Regions from separate parts of the Paenibacillus sp. J22P165 genome, predicted to be linked through region 2. Evidence: riboswitches for the same ligand, from Rfam matches in the RefSeq annotation. Region 2 holds a riboswitch; the other holds the start of a gene.
What was found. Region 2 has a riboswitch for cyclic di-AMP ahead of AC58QM_RS15115 (C40 family peptidase). Riboswitches for the same ligand answer to the same signal wherever they lie in the genome.

Region 1 (8,500 bases), on a different contig from region 2:
ATCTCCCGCTCAATTTGAGCAACTATATTACCAACGGGTCGCATAACTTAGTGACGTCCACTTTCTTGACAGAAGAGCATTTTTCCATCTAATCATCCCAACACGTCAGATTCGAGCAAATTAGCTGTAGTTTATACATCTATTCAGAACGCTCCATTCCGCCAAACACACAATCTACGGTGGATTCCGATCCTCAGGGTTGTCTTTTGGGACAACCTCTATTCCCCATCAGAACATGCCATTCTCATTAGGGGAATTCACAAGTATGGGCTGTCCCACATCCCAGAATTCAACGATAAGATCTTGATTAAAGCGGAAAATATGAACCACTGCTCCCCCAATGTCCTCTTGGTTTTGTTGAACATGGGAGTGTACCACGACAATATTACCCTCTTCGATGGCACGTTTGACCCCCAGGGTTTTGTGAGGATTCTTCGCGGCGTTCTCTTCCATTGCGATCATAAGAGAATCTGCGTCCCCACGGAAATAGGGATTATGATGGAGGAATCCCGGACCGATGTACCTCCGGAATGCTTCACGTACTTCTCCCGACGCCACCAGTTGCAAAAACGATATAGCCTTCTCCTTGTTAGAGGTCATCCTTCCCTATCTCCCTTTCTTTTATCGTTCCCTGATTTCTCTAAAAACTCTATCATATGGAGGTGTGAACATTCAAATCCCTAGAAAGAGATATACGCCCCAGAATGCTCAAATAAATAATTGCGATCACTTAGAAAACTCAAATCTTCTTTCTCTTTCTGATATGCACGAGATGCATGTTCAAGCTTTTTGGACAGATCACTTAGTGCTGATTTGATTAAATGTGTGCGTACTTCTCCCCATGCCTCTTGTCTCTGATGAGCGTACTGTATGCCATCTGTAAGGTTCAGTCCTTTGAGTTTCTGAAAAACAGTTGCCCATTGCACAAAATCTCCCTTTAGATTGCCGCATGGAATTACGAATTGCCCTAAACCACATGTTCCAAGATTCGTTGAAATCGTCAGTAAACCGCAATGACAGTCATCACCATGTTCGGGTTGCAGCTTATCGGATAATTCACAATCGAATTGAAAACATTCAATACGGGTAATTCTACATTCTTGCGTACATTCATCGGATTCTCTTACTAGAGTCAGGGGTTCGGGATACATAATAGATTCACTCTCCTCAAATTGTGAACAACAAAAAGAAGCCAAAGAGCAGAGAAACTCTACTCTCGGGCTTCGAAGTCGCATAAGTGCGCTAATGAAGACTCGAAAAGAAGGTAGTTCTCTCCCAATTCGCTTACGAGGTTAGCTGTCGGATTCGGGCTTGGAAGTGCCCTACTTTGGCAAGCTATGCCTGCTTTAGATTCACCCCGAGAAACCGATTCTATATCGGATCAGCTTCGGTTGGTTCCCCCGTTTTCCTTGCGGAAACTCAGCGTTTTGCTTCAAATCTGTTGTTGTTGAATCGAATGTTACGCCGATTGCTCATAAATGTAAAATGCGTTGGAGACACCTATTTCGCAATCTGAGGCATCCAGCGCTTATGGAAGCGCGTCCAATTAGAAATCATTTGCATTATCGATAGAAATGCTTCAGTTTTCTTTCGTTTTTGCCTTCTTTCTCAATAATTAGGCTATAGGCTAACGACCTTGATAAAGTCGAGAAGTTTGTTTTTATTCAATTTTTATACGTTTACTATCCATTCTTTACCCCATTTTTACACGGTTCAACGTTACAATTATGACATATTCGCTTACAACCGACTTTGAGATTAAGTCAAAAGGAGAAATGTCATGACTTCCTCCCCCCATTATTATTTAGGGATAGCACCTCATTTGTTAAATCCAATTGATTTGCATTACGAATGGTTTGGTGTCTTATGGCTTGAAGAAGAAAATCATTTTCCCATAATTGTTGGTTACTGGTTTTCTAAAGAAAGGTCCGAAATTACACAAGATGCCACCCTGTCAGGATTCTCAACATGGACCGAAATATCGGATCATCAAATGATTATGAGAATGTATCAATCTATTAGAAACAAGCAGAAAAAACAAGATTGGGAGCATCGCACTCGCTTATCCCTTCGCACTATTTTCAATTCACCTTGGAATGAGGTTTCCCCAGGGTTATATATCATTAAATCGCGTGACACCTACCCCCTTCATGTTTCAGCCATTCTGAAGAAGAAATTCTTTGTTTGGTTAGAACATGCAGCCGTTTGTGAAACCAAGGAAGAGCTTCAAGTGTTTATGCAGCGCGTGCGTGAAGAGCATCAGATGGAAATCTCAATGAAAAAAGGTAGCCCTACTGTGAAGTAAGGGCTATCTGTTTTGCGTTTTAAATTTATGAATGGCATGTACGGTTGTTATAATAAGATTCCTATGTTGGAATAACAAGAAGATCATCATTTACTTAACTAAGGGGCCCAATTCAGAATGATTCGTACAATTGCTATCACAAAAGATTTAGAAGTTATACAGGATGTTCAACTAACTCAGCTTTCAAGTTCAAACTATAACTGGTATTGGGTTGATTTTAACCAACCTAGTGAAGAAGAGTCCAAGTTATTAGAAGAACATTTTAACTTTCATCCACTTGCAATTGAGGATTGTTTTCATTATTTACAACGGCCAAAATTAGATCACTATGAAGATGTACACTTTTTCGTCATGCATGCCATCAATCAAACAACACTAGCCGCTGAAGAAGTGGACCTATTTTTAGGAGCAAATTTTATCGTTACCTTTCATACCAATTCTTCAAGGGAGATCGAAGATGCCTGGTGTCGAATAGCCCAGCAGAAAAATGGCGTTGATAAAGGTCCTCTGTATGCTTCCTATGTAGTTATGGACGAGTTAGTAGATCAGTATTTTCCAAGTATCTATCAAATTGAAGATCAATTAAACGAAATCGAAAATAACGTTGGTTCGGAAACTACCCAAGCACTTATGGAAGATATATTTGAAATTCGATCCAGACTATTAAAACTTCGAAGAACAATAGTGCCTATGAGAGATCTTCTGTATCGAATTCTGAATTCAGAACGAATCAAGGGTTTTCATGAACTTTTACACTACTATACCGACGTTTACGATCATTTGTTGAAGCTCTCAGAAATGATCGATTCTAACAGAGATATGACAGCTGATTTACGAGACAGCTATATCTCTCTTAATTCCAATAGAATGAGTACCATTATGAAAACTTTAACTGTCATAACGACGATCTTCATGCCTTTAACATTCATAGCAGGAGTTTATGGAATGAACTTTACTAACATGCCCGAATTAACTTGGCAATGGGGTTATTTTATCGCTTTAACAGTCATGTTCGGAATCGGTTTTGGCATGTTTATGGCTTTTAGAAAAAAGGGATGGTTTAAATGAAAAAAGCCGAATTTCCTCATTTAGGAATTTCGGCTTTGCTTGCTATTTCGTTAAGTGATACGGCACCGTAGTTACGATTACATTTCTCCGATACAGTAGATGCGCACGAATGAGTAAACTCGATTGGTTATGCAGAATATTGTGCCAGCCTTTTTTAGGAATGAACTGCGGGATAATCACGGTAACCTGATAATTCGATTCACCGGCTTTACGCTGAACTGTATCAATGAATTTGGTCAGTGGATTAATAATACTTCGGTAAGGGGAGTGCAGCGTCACAAGCCTCACATCAGGCTGCCATTTCTCCCATTTCTCCTCAAACATCGCTTCATCTTCACGTTCAAATGGAACATAGACAGCAATGATCTGGTGAGGTGAAAGCGATTTGGCATAGTTTAATGAGTTCTCCACGACATGTGTAATACCCGCCACAGGGACAATTATGACATTACCCTCAACAGGGATTGATGGTTGGCGGTTTGCAAGTCTTAACTGGTCGCCAACTGCCTCATAATGCTGCTTAATTCGATGAAAGAGATAGATGATTAAAGGCAAGAAAACTAAGACTGGCCACACTTGTGAGAACTTGGTTAAAAAGAACATTAACGACACGATAAGGCTAATTACAGCCCCTGTTGTATTAATAATGAGCTTGGTGACCCATCCTGCGGGCTTCTCTCGGACCCATTTGACTACCATCCCTGTCTGAGAAAGGGTAAATGGGATAAATACACCGACTGCATAAAGTGGGATAAGATGTTCCGTTTGTCCTTTAAAAGCAATAATTAAAACGATGGATAATACGCCAAGAATGATAATCCCATTAGAATATCCTAATCGATCTCCTCGTATGGTAAACATTCGGGGAATAAATTTATCTTTTGCCAAATTAACCGCAAGTAAAGGAAATGCCGAATACCCTGTGTTTGCTGCAAGGATTAATATTAATGCTGTTGTTCCTTGAATAAAGAAATACATAAAGTTTCGTCCAAAGGTCTGTTCCGCAATTTGCGATACAACGGTTACCTCTGCAGCGGGAACGATGCCATATTCAAAGGCCAAATATACGATTCCTGCAAATAAGAGAGCCAATAACGTGCCCATCGCGGCTAATGTTTTAGCGGCATTATGAGGAGCAGGTTCTTTGAAATTAGGAATCGCGTTCGAGATCGCTTCAACTCCGGTTAAAGCAGAGCTCCCTGAGGCAAATGCTTTTAACAATAAAAATAAACTGATCCCAGCAACAGGTGTACCAATTGAAGTATGGATTTCTGGAGAGACTTGCCCCGTTAGAATATTGTATATCCCCACACCAATTAATATAAATAATGCTACCACAAATAAATATACCGGATAGGCTAAAATAGAAGCTGACTCCGTTACACCTCTTAAATTCAATGTTGTAATAAAGAGGACGAATACAATGGCAATGAGCACGTTATGGGCATGTAGGCTTGGAAATGCGGAAGTAATCGCATCCGTACCTGCAGACACACTTACGGCTACTGTCAAAATATAATCGACTAACAACGAACCTCCTGCAATGAGTCCAGGATACGTACCCAGATTTTCCTTGGACACGACATAGGCTCCACCACCGTGAGGATAGGAAAAGATAATTTGTCTATAAGACAAGATAAGTGCCAAAAGAAGAATTAAAACACCAATTGCAATCGGAATCGAATACCAAATTGCAGCCGCGCCTACTGTCATTAAGACAATTAATATTTGTTCTGGGCCATAAGCTACTGAAGATAGAGCATCTGACGAAAGGATGGCTAGTGCCTTCGTTTTATTTAGTTTTTGTTCCCCTAACTCTGTTGATTTTAACGGTCGTCCAATCAAAAATCTTTTTAAAGAAGATAACACTGAGTAGCTTCACCACCACATTTTATTTTTTAGAGCTATTGAGAACAGGTTATATACGCTTGTATATTACTACCCAATTTGCATTCTCCATTATCACCTTGTTTAGTCATTTTTGGCAATAGGCGTAGAAAAACCGTGCCGCAGATCAGCGGCACGGTTAGCAAGGTTATCTATTGGCGATAATCTCGCATTAAACAAGATATCGTTCCGCTGGTACCAGAACGCCACCCCGTTCATGATGAATTCCTTGATAGCTGGTTGGCAAATTCGGATCTCCATCCACGTATTGCGGGAACTTCGGATAAGGGAAAACAGGTCTCTGAAAGCTGATCCCATTCGGAGCAAAACTATCCTTAAACGCTGTTGCGATCAATTGCTCTGGTGCGTTTCCATGTTCCACCCAAGCAACGAGTGCGTTTAGAATATCATGTTCGCTATCTAGTTGAGCACTTTCAACTCCACCAAGACCAATATCGTTCAACCCCGGACCGCCTCCACAGTGTCCCATTCCCGGGATAAGAAAAAACCGAAAAAAGTCTTGCGTTTGAGCTAATCCACCCTGGGCTTCAATAACCCGTTCGTAATAGTGAAGCGCATCTTGATACGGTACCAGCGGGTCTGACAACCCTGTGTACATCATAATTTTCCCGCCTAGTGCTTTCATCGCACTTAAATCCGGATTATTTGCATTAAGAAGCGGAGCTAATCTTTCATTTAATACATCCAAATCGTAGTCAAAATCGAATGTCCTGTAATCAAATCCTGCGCCGAACACCCAACGAAACATATACAGCAGCGATGAGGGCAACCGCTCGGGATCTTGTTGAAGATCTAACCCCCCTGAGCAATTCTCGCTTCCATAAGGGAATGGCGTATATATCTGTTCTCCGGTTCTTGGATTGGTTGGACCCGCATAAATCTGCTTTAGTGCTAACACTTGGGCATTCGTGAGTCCCTTGTCTTTAGCGAGATGGCTGCGATTTGAAATCGTATCAGGATCGAAACCGCATTTCCTTGGATCGGTCAAAAAGTTATCTGCAGGTGCACCGCCATCTTTTCCCTGCCATTGCTCGATCACCGCATTTGTTATTGCATCTATGGTTTCTTTTGAGAAAAATTCACCCTCAAGCACCTGATTCACGGCTTTATAATTCCACAGGAATCCAGCGTGCAGGTGCGTACGATTGTTAGCTGGAGCTCCTGCAAGGATGCCGTTATAATCGTCCGGATACCGCTGTGCTTCCATCAATGCCTGTTGACCGCCAGTCGAACAGCCTACGAAGTAAGCGTAACTAGCTGGTCTTCGGTAGTACATGGCGATGATTTCTTTTGCAACAACTGTCATCTCATGTGTTGCACGATAGCCGAAATCTGCCCAACGTTCCGGTTGACCAATGGCTGAATCGACATGAGGGGAAGTGCCTAAGTCAGTGTTAGCCGTTGCATACCCTCGCCGTAATCCGAAAGCAAGGCGAGCATAGGCGATGGCGCCAGCACTCCCTCCATTGCCCGTGCCGAGGAATTTGCCGTTCCATGTTTCTTGAGGCAGCCAAACCTCCACGTGGATATTCGAGATGGGGGTTGGTTTCAATTGCATGGCAACGCGGCAAAATGCAGGAAGATCAGATATAATTCCACCGTCCGGAAGTGTAAAATTTCCTTCACGCACCATTTGAACACATGTAATCGTACACCCATCGATGTTGGCATCTTTGAACATAGCTTCCATCATAGATTCAACCTCCTTTACTCCTAAAGATTCGAGCTACTGTGCGGTATAACCTCCATCAATCACAATGGCTTGGCCGGTTATTCCCTTGGCATGCTCTCCAGCAAGAAACAAGGCATATTCCGCGATTTCGTTCATCTCCAGTAGACGGCGTTGCGGAACCAGCGGTAAGATGACCTTCTCTAAAGCTAACTGAGGCGAAGTGTTATGTAGAGCGGCTACATCATGTAATTGCTCCCTTACCAAGGCTGTATCTACGTAACCAGGACAAAGCGCATTGACCGTTATTCCGTGTGCAGCCGTCTCTAAAGCAACCGCTTTGGTCAATCCTATTACGCCATGCTTAGCGCTATTATAGGCCGTTTTACCAGCAAAGCCGACCAATCCGTTAATCGATGAAATGTTAATAATTCTTCAGAACTGTTGTCTTTTCATAATGGGAACAACCAGCTTCGTCGTAATGAAGGGAGCTGTGAGCATGATTTTAATCATCAATTCGAATGTTTCCGTCGGAAAATCTTCAATCGGAGAAACAAACTGCATCCCCGCGTTGTTAATCAGAATGTCCAATCTTCCCCATATCCTCTCGATGTGGCGAATTGCTGCGGCGATCTCAGCTTCCGATGTAACATCCAGTTTGATACCATGGACATCCAGCCCTAATAACTGCAACTGTTCCGCTGATTTCACAACAGCACTGCTATCCTTATCTGTTAAAATGACGGTCGATCCAGACTCGGCAAATCTTTTCCCGATTTCAAATCCAATTCCCCTTGCAGCGCCTGTAATTACAACAATTTGATTAGGCAACATCAACTTCACCCCCATTTAATAAGCGTTCAAAATAAGGTTCTCCGCGATACGAAGCGGCGGTTCTGTCACGGCTTGAATATCGTCAGACGTGTATCCTTCTGCAACTTCCATCAGCACAAGTCCCTGTTCGGTAACATCGATGACCGCACGATCTGTAATAATCCGATTCACAACCCCTTTGCCAGTCAAAGGTAAACGGCAGTGTCGCAATATCTTCGGTTGGCCATCTTTATTCACGTGATCCATAATGACTACGATACGTCTTGCACCATGAACAAGGTCCATAGCGCCGCCCATTCCTTTGATCATCTTGCCGGGAATCATCCAATTCGCGAGATCTCCGAATTCCGACACTTCCATTCCACCGAGAATGGCCAGATCAATATGTCCGCCTCTAATCATGGCAAATGAATCGGCGCTATCGAAATAAGCGGCTCCCGCAATGGCCGTTATTGTTTCTTTGCCAGCATTGATTAGATCCGGATCGATTTGATCTTGCTTCGGATAAGGACCTATTCCGAGCAGCCCATTCTCAGATTGGAGCATCACTTGCTTGCTGCTTGGGATAAAATTAGCTACCAATGTAGGAATACCGATGCCAAGATTGACATAGAAACCGCTTTCAATCTCCTTCTCGGTGCGGATGGCAATTCTTTCACGAACGGACCAAGCTTTCATTGTCTTCCTCCCCTGCTATGTATGCAATACAGCTCATT
Region 2 (8,500 bases):
GATCGGCGGCCAGCACCGTGGAGAGCCGGTGCGCGATCACGAGCGTCGTGCGCCCTTGCATCAGCTCCTCGAGCGCCGCCTGCACATAGGACTCGGATTCCGAGTCCAAGTGCGACGTCGCCTCATCGAGGATGAGGATGCGCGGGCGCTTCAGGATCGCGCGAGCAATCGCGATCCGCTGACGCTCGCCACCGGAGAGCCGGTGGCCGCGCTCTCCGACCATCGTGTCGTACCCTTCGGGGAGCGACACGATGAAATCGTGGATGTAGGCCTGCCGACAAGCGGCCTCCATCTCTTCACGCGTAGCGTCCTCCCGCGCAAAGCGCAGGTTGTCGCCAATCGTCGCGTGGAACAGAAAAGACTCCTGCGTCACATACGCGATCTGCGCGCGCAGCGACGCTAACCCCACGTCGCGGACGTTGACGCCGTCGACCTCGACAACGCCGGCTGTCGGGTCGTACAGCCGCGCGATCATTCCGATCAGCGTCGACTTCCCAGCGCCGCTTGGTCCCACGAGCGCGACCATCTCACCAGGCTGCGCCTCAAAGGTGACGTCGCGCAGTGCATACTGCACCGACTTCCCTCTCTCGCCAACTCCGCCCAGCTCCACGGCCCTTCCTCTCATCTCTGCACTTCGCTCTTCCAATCTTCCCTTCTGCTCTGCTCTTCTCTCCTCCACTTTCTCGCTGAGCCCGACTGCGAATTCTTCCGCTCTACCCTGCTCGCCAACTTCCGCCGGCTTCCTACGCTTCCCTACTTCTAGCTCCCCCACACTTCCCTTACCACGCGGTTCCCCCGACTTATAAGCAAAAGACACCTGCTTATAACTCACGCGCCCTGCAACCGTTCCTAACTGGCGTGCTCCCTCGGCATCCATGACATCAGGCACCATGTCCTGATACTCAAAGATCCGTTGAAATACACCAAGTGCCGTCGCGACCTCAACTTGCAGATTCAGCAGTGTGCCTACAGGCATGTACAACCTTCCCAAATACGCCGTAAACGCGACGATCGATCCTAAGGTCATATCCCCGTTGATAACGGAGTATCCGCCATAGATATAGATAATGGCCGTGCCTAACGGCCCAAGCGTATTCGTAGCCATCCCAAACCAACGGCCGACTAAATTGAGGCGCAGCTCGAGGTCCATCACCTTTTGATTCATCTTCGTAAATTCTTGCTCTTGCTGCTTTTCTCTGCCAAAAATCCGCGTCAACAACGCACCCGAAATACCGAAGTTCTCATTCAGCTGCGAGGTGATTTCCGAGCGCACTTTTTGCGTTTCAAGCCGCAAAACTTTCCTTACCTGGGAAACCTTTTTTACAGGCAGCACAAAAAGCGGCAATATCAATACCGAAATGATCGCCAACTTCCAATCTAGCGCAAACAAAATGCCTATCGTCGTGAATACGATAACAATCTGCGTGATGGAGGAGACCACAATGGATGTCACCACACTCTGTACCGATTGCACATCGCCAGTGATCCGCTGCACAATTTCGCCTGAGCGCGCGTCTGTGAAGAACGCCATCGACTGCCGCTGCAAATTAACAAACAAAGACTGTCCTAAATCCCGAATAACCCCTTGGGTTACTTTGGTATTCAGATGGTTTTGCCATACGCCAAGCACACCGCTAAGCACAGGCAACAGAATCATCAGCAGTGCCATAACCGACAGCAGTTTTACACGCCCTTGCGGGATCGCTGTATCAATAATTTCTTTCATAACGAGTGGTGGAATAAGCCCAATCACTGCCGCAAGCAGCGCCAAGCCAATAATCACCATAATTTGTCCCCAATACCTTTTGAACAATAGCAAAATCCTTCGTATCGATACATCCTTCAACTTGGCCTTGGGTCGATTCCGGTCGGACAGCCGCCCCATTCCCCCTGGTCCTCCTGGTCCTATCACTCACATATCACTCCGATCTTTCTCCTCTTTGCTGCCCTCAGCTACAAAGGAATTGCATAGGCTATTGCACGAACTACTTCATCTGCCATTCGCAATACATGATATAACGAAGTCGTTTGCAGCACATTATACTGCCTTGGTCCATCGACATTCACGATCGCAGCAATCGTATAGTCACCAATAGCTGGTAACACCTTACCAACTGATTTCCCCGGTGCCAACGGCTGGTTCGACAACTGGTATAAGCCCACACTTAATTTTTGTCCCAAACAAGCATCTATTGCAATCACCACGACATTCGGTGGAATTTCCTGCAAGCGAATTGCCAAGTTACTGGCATCACACGGTGCCGCTAACGTACCAATAACATGCGGATAACCTAGCTCTGCAAGCTTGCTGCCAACGAGTGGACCTAGTGAATCGCCAGTTGAACGATCGGTCCCGATACACACAAAAGCCAACTCACTTGGCTTCAACTCCGTGCTCAACGCGATCTGTTGCAGAAGCTGCCCTAACTGTTCACCATTAACCTTTTTCCAAAACTGCGCCTGCAGTTCCAATGGTTCATTCTCCATCTTTGCCTCCCTTCCAAGCATGTTGCACATAATCTTTACCTGATGAATGATAGTTCTATTGTTTCATAAGGTGATGCACCCTGTCCACTTGCCTACCGCCAATTGCACGCACACCAAATAAGCGTTACTCGACAGAGCAAAGCCTATTCATGCCGCTTGTATCCTGACTTATACCTTCTTAATGTACGCGATTCATCCGAACAATCCGATAATAGAGCTGACCGCTTACCTCTTGTTCCACTTCCAAATAGCCTTCCGTATGTACATAATCCCCCAACATAAACGTGGAAGCATCCGCTGAATCTGCATGTGTTAGAAAGAGCAACGCTACCTTATCATCCCCAACTACAAATCCAACCTGTTCTTTCACCTGAAACTTCTCGATAATTTTCCCATGATGTGATCTCACGATATGATGAAACCGCCAAGCGCCTTCTTCCTGTACGATAAAATAAAGCACACGATTTCGATGCGCATTGCTAAATTCCCGCGTCACACCAATCATACATACCTTTTCACCAATTCGCAGATATTCATCAATCACATACGATTTCAGTCGTAAACGGTTGACGTTCTTGCTCTGGATATAATTTTCCATCTCATCTATCGAGCGGTGATCCTTCGGATCTTGTTTCGTTGCATAGAATACTTCTTTAATAAAAGTATCCGTTTGGAATTGCCTTGCCCCTTTGAAATGGTTATACGTATGAAAAAATTGCTTAATCACGACCCGAATGTCTTCCGGAATGGCAGGACCTGTTTCCACGTTGTACATGCGATCTGTTCGACCCGACATTTTAATTTTATGAAACCAGCTTTTCCAGACACTAACTTGCATGTCGTACGCGTCACCTACTTTCTTCCAACCATTTTCTCATTATAGGCTATAATCCTCAAAATTTCGATAAAAATCGCAGATTTTCGCGCAAAAAAAAGAGCATCCGCCGCTATGCTTTCATTTGCGAAAGACACAGCGAACATACGCTCTTATTCACCCTGCATATACCATATTGAGTAACTGTCTTATAGTACGCGTTTTGCACCTACATATCTTGAGCCCCAATAGGAGCTAGCGAGACTATCAACCGTCACACCAACGGATGTTGTTGAGGAAATGAATTGATTATTTCCGATGTAAATGCCCACATGATTGACAATACCTGAAGCAAAGAAAACAAGATCTCCCGCTTTCAAATCCGTCACTCTTGTCCCTGCTTGATCGTACATTTGCACGGAGGTGCGTGGCAGCTCAATGCCTTTGGCCTCGTATACATAACGAACGAATCCAGAGCAATCGAAGCCCTTGGGTGTCGTTCCTCCCCATCGATAAGGCGTCCCCTTAAAAGTCGTTGCAGCTTGAATAATTTGAGCTGAAACGGATGACTGAACGACCTTGGCCACTGGAGCTGCTAGGGCTGCGGGTGGGGGTGCAATCCATGCTGGCTTATGAGTTTTACCGTCTTGTTCTACGATGGCGATTTTATTCGCATCGTTCCACGCAATCTCAGAGCCAAACGTCTCTGTAATGAAACGTAGTGGAACATAGGTACTTCCCTCAAGCAACGTAGGACTGCTCTCTAGTTCAACTAACTTACTGTTCACGATCGCTTTCTCTTCGTCAGTAGTAAGTTGAATGGATTGCTCTTTGTTCATGAGTGTGACGACAACTTCATCGCCTTGCTTCGCCCAATCCACTTGATAACCTAACTTCTCCGACAACACGCGAAGTGGCACTTGGAGTGTACCTGCCTTATCAATAAAAGGCTGTACTTCTGGGAACTGCACCAAGTCATCGTTAACTTGAACCTTCACCGAAGAAGAATCCGTTGCCGCATGCGCGGATGGCGCGGCGAACAGTGTAATGGCTGCGCCTAAAATAGCGCATGAACAAATAAAGCTTTTAGTAAAAAGTTTCAAAACGTTGTGCCTCCTTGAAGCCTCCGAGGTTAGTTGACGGGTTCGGGAAGAGGTTTTCCCTAGTAAGCCCCATTAGCCTAAAACTAGACTAACTGAGCATTCATTCACCCCAAATAAAGAAGTCCCCCGTACCGGAGCTTTCGATGCTCCGAGATTCGGCATTTTTTGTCTATGTTAGACTAGCACAGTTCGTTTTAGCTTGACAACTTTTGCACGATGGTAAGTGTTTCCTTTTAGGCCGAAAAGCACAAAAAACAGCTACTCTTTTCAGAGTAACTGTCTTCAAAATGCTTCAGACGTAGCCTACTGGCTGCCTGTACACCTCTGTAAACAGGATCTCCTTACAGGGATTAAACTCACTTTCAGTTAAAGGACTCGGATAACTCATGATGTTGAGAGGAAGCATGGCTTGCCCTTCTCGCAGTGGAGGCTGTGCATAAGAAAAAAGGTTCAAATGAAAACCACAGCGCTTATAGAATTCAATTCTCCGCGTCGCATCTGAGGTAGTTGGAAGCTCTACTTCAAGTACAATTGGCGTGCTTGCACTACTTATGTACTTCATCAGCATTCGCTTACCAATCCCACCACCTCTTATGGCAACATTGACAGCAATATGTTCTACAAATCGAAATGTGCTAAAGTTCCAACTGGCCAAAAAGCCGAGCAATTGCCCCTGGGCATCTCTCTCAACATCGATTCTGTAACTAGGATGAGGTAAAAGCGCCCGCTGACCCTCATACGTTCTTATTTCCGTTTCTGGAAAAGCGGCATTCATCAGCTCGAATACCTCTTCAAACGAATCCTCATTGACCATCTGTCAGCACCTCCCTTCATGTTGGTTTTAGGTTATCCAACTGGGCCGTTTCTTACTTCCCTATGGAGCTAGATGAACGACACCTCAGTTCACATGGACAAAAACCCTACCTTTCGGATCAATAAGATCTCGGAAAAGGTAGGGTATAGTCATCTTTACTCGACACTTGTTTCAGTCCTTACCATTTTGAGAAAAAGGCATGTGCCGCTGCATGGGACCCAGGAGGTGTCGCATGCCCCATGAAGGGATACACTTTAATCGATTTGTTTGGGGATTCAATTCGGTTATAGGCAGCAAATATCGCTTCTGGTAAGCAACACGTATCCTTCAATCCTACCGAAATGTGAACAGGCTGCATAATACGATCACCTAGGTTCATGATATCGAAGTAAGAAACCGTTTTCAGTACATTAGGCAGATATTCTGGGAACCGGGTAACCAGATCAGCCGCTTCGCTGAGTGAGCTAACCGAATTCAACAAGCCTAGATCCATGTGACAATGATTCGGTACATGGGCAATGGTTGCCCGAATGCGCTTCTCAAGCGCAGTAACGAGTAAGGCAATCCCTCCGCCTTGGCTTCCACCATTTACGAATACTCGCTCACTGTCGATCTCTGGCTGCTCTAACGCACATTGCACAGCACGTAAGGAATCGATCGCAACCGCTCGATAATAGCTCGTCTCCGCATCGAGAATCCCCTGTGAAATCCATCCCTTCGTCATGCCTGTCTCCTGTGGCAGCAGATTACCACTATCGCCGCCTTGCCCGCGTACATCAACCGCAAGTACCGCATAGCCCATAAGCAACCAGGCTGCATGATCCTCTGGTCTTCCCTTGGAGCCTGTATAGCCCGGGAATGTAACAATACAAGGCACCTTCTTAGACTTGCTCTCTGCAGGCAGTAACAACCAAGCATGGATCGGTGTTTCCGCAGCACCTCGCAAAACGATCTTATTCACTTCTGCTTGTACAAAATTTGATGGCACCGACTCTCTTGTATACGACGCTCCTTCTGTAGCTTCCGCGTAAGCGCGCTCCCAGAATGCAGCCAGATCAGTGGGCGCCGTTAACTCCGAATGATAATTATGTAGCCCTTGAATACGATTTTCAATTGCGTTCATTTCGGTAAGTCCCCTTTTCATGTTTTTCCCATTTTAACCTAGATATACGAGTATGACTATCGGAAATTTGAAGATTAGTTCTTCCTTCGTTGATATTCGAACCCCTGCGCGCTCTACCCGTCTGCGCCTTCATTCTTGCACGGTGGCGTGCCTCGATTCTTGAGTTCCCAGATTGGGTAGCTCTTGGGGATTAACTGGATTATCTACATCTATATCCGTGTAAAACTAGCCCTTGTGGAGATTAACTGGATTATCTACATCTAATTTTGTTAGGAATGTCCCATTAGGCGAATTTCGCCTGAAATAACGGGAGGAAATCCAGTTAATTTGCAAAATGAGATGATTTCACTTGAATTAGCTGCAGAAAATCCAGTTAATCTATTGGGCAGGAATTCCTATGGCTAACTCCGATGCTTGTGCCTGCACCAGCGCAAGGAGCAACACCTCACGCCATAACCCACGTGTAATCATTAAAAAGGGAATACTTCGCTACTCGAAAATTCATATAAACAAAAAAAGACCACCCGAAGGTGGCCTTTTCTCTTGCTCGTAAGCGGGCGGCGGGAATCGAACCCGCGCGATCAGCTTGGAAGGCTGAAGTTCTACCATTAAACTACGCCCGCATATTAAAAATAACGAAGTGGTCGGGACGACACGATTTGAACATGCGACCCCCTGCTCCCAAAGCAGGTGCTCTACCAAGCTGAGCTACGTCCCGAAGTGTGAATAAAGTATAAATGGCGCGCCCTGAGAGATTCGAACTCCCGACCTTTTGATTCGTAGTCAAATACTCTATCCAGCTGAGCTAAGGGCGCAAATATTGGAGCGGAAGACGGGGATCGAACCCGCGACCCTCGCCTTGGCAAGGCGATGCTCTACCGCTGAGCCACTTCCGCACGGTATCATTTCTCTTTCGCTCAACAAGTGTTTCTCTGAGGCGACAAGGAATAATATATCAGGTATTCAAAACAAATGCAACTATTTTTAATATTTTTTTATTATTTTATGAAAACGCCGCCAAATGGTAGAACTTCTCGCGCTATGCGCCGCAGCAAACTATCTGATTTCATATGCTCATCCAATTTGGGATCAGGCTTACAAGGCTGCATGAGTACGTGACCATGCCCCGTTATCTCCCAGTGATAATTCATATGTTGGCTCGCCAGTGTGTTGCCGTATACACAGAGGCGCAGCTTAGCCTGCCGCGGGTAGGCTACAAGACAATGGACATCAACATACAAGGGCTCAACAGGATCTAGGGCCATGTGATGGATAGGGCCAGCTGTTAGTAAACCTAGATTACCAGGGCCGTGAAACTGCATTTTAACTAAATCTTGCGTGATCAACGTGTTCTTCACACTCTGTAGATGCGTTGTAAACGTCACACCTTCCGTATAGAACAGCACATGTCGAAATTCAAACAATAGATCGTCATCCGCTTCCAAAGGTACAACAGCCAAACTATACGCTTCTGGCAACCCCATTAGCACACGCCCAGGACCGAGTATGCGTGATTGGATTAACCGCTTCTTCCTATACATGCTAGGAAGCTTCATTAGTGCATCCTCACGCTGCTCTGGCCTACCCTGAAATGCAACAATTTGGTTCGGGTGCAGAATATGCACAGCCTCTCCCTTTATAAGCTGCAGCGTAGCCATCCTGGCTTGTGAGCTTGCATTTTCATAGATAATCTCCAAACCACACAACCCCCTTGCCGCTCCTGCTAGCGCATGCCACGCTTCCTTCTCTGCCATACGAAGAAACGAAATACACGTCCAATCAAGAAATAGCCTACTACTAATGCCGCTGCCGTAATGACCATGTAGGTAATTTTACGATTACGCTTATCTTTGTCTAAGGCAACTTGTTCCATGGCCTTCAAGCGTTCCTGCAATTGCTCGTTGTCCTTCTTAAGCGCTTCATTCTGGCTCAAAAGTCGTTCTTCAATTTCTTTAGATTGTCTGACAGCCTCCGATAGCTTGTCCTTCTGTTCTTCTAATTGCTGCTTCGTAGCGTCGTAATCCTTCTGAATCTGCTCTACGTTGCTTGGTAATTGATAAATATCTTTGATCCGATCTAACCAAGAAGCGTGGGCGGCAGGTGCCGGATACAGCAAACCTAATAAGATCACGAGGACAACCACAGCTTGTCCAATTGCA

Region 1: linked by a shared signal. The riboswitch ahead of AC58QM_RS17335 (hypothetical protein) and the one ahead of AC58QM_RS15115 (C40 family peptidase) in region 2 are both predicted to bind cyclic di-AMP.

The regions. Positions count from the first base shown of each region.
Region 1 covers NZ_JCAUAP010000006.1:543,886-552,385, reverse strand. Annotated here, with positions in the region: gene AC58QM_RS17340 (nuclear transport factor 2 family protein) at 229-600, opposite strand; gene AC58QM_RS17335 (hypothetical protein) at 681-1,151, opposite strand; cyclic di-AMP (ydaO/yuaA leader) riboswitch at 1,266-1,435, opposite strand; gene AC58QM_RS17330 (hypothetical protein) at 1,823-2,305, shown strand; gene corA (magnesium/cobalt transporter CorA) at 2,423-3,373, shown strand; gene AC58QM_RS17320 (APC family permease) at 3,416-5,242, opposite strand; gene AC58QM_RS17315 (tannase/feruloyl esterase family alpha/beta hydrolase) at 5,433-6,974, opposite strand; partial or broken gene AC58QM_RS17310 (3-hydroxybutyrate dehydrogenase) at 7,008-7,784, opposite strand; gene AC58QM_RS17305 (CoA transferase subunit B) at 7,800-8,462, opposite strand; gene AC58QM_RS17300 (CoA transferase subunit A) at 8,459-8,500, opposite strand, start outside.
Region 2 covers NZ_JCAUAP010000005.1:551,256-559,755, forward strand. Annotated here, with positions in the region: gene AC58QM_RS15100 (ABC transporter ATP-binding protein) at 1-1,885, opposite strand, end outside; gene yyaC (spore protease YyaC) at 1,954-2,487, opposite strand; gene AC58QM_RS15110 (hypothetical protein) at 2,666-3,325, opposite strand; gene AC58QM_RS15115 (C40 family peptidase) at 3,511-4,404, opposite strand; cyclic di-AMP (ydaO/yuaA leader) riboswitch at 4,408-4,575, opposite strand; gene AC58QM_RS15120 (GNAT family N-acetyltransferase) at 4,697-5,218, opposite strand; gene AC58QM_RS15125 (acetylxylan esterase) at 5,397-6,341, opposite strand; tRNA gene AC58QM_RS15130 (tRNA-Gly) at 6,894-6,964, opposite strand; tRNA gene AC58QM_RS15135 (tRNA-Pro) at 6,983-7,059, opposite strand; tRNA gene AC58QM_RS15140 (tRNA-Arg) at 7,080-7,156, opposite strand; tRNA gene AC58QM_RS15145 (tRNA-Gly) at 7,163-7,237, opposite strand; gene AC58QM_RS15150 (AIM24 family protein) at 7,340-8,038, opposite strand; gene AC58QM_RS15155 (SH3 domain-containing protein) at 8,065-8,500, opposite strand, start outside.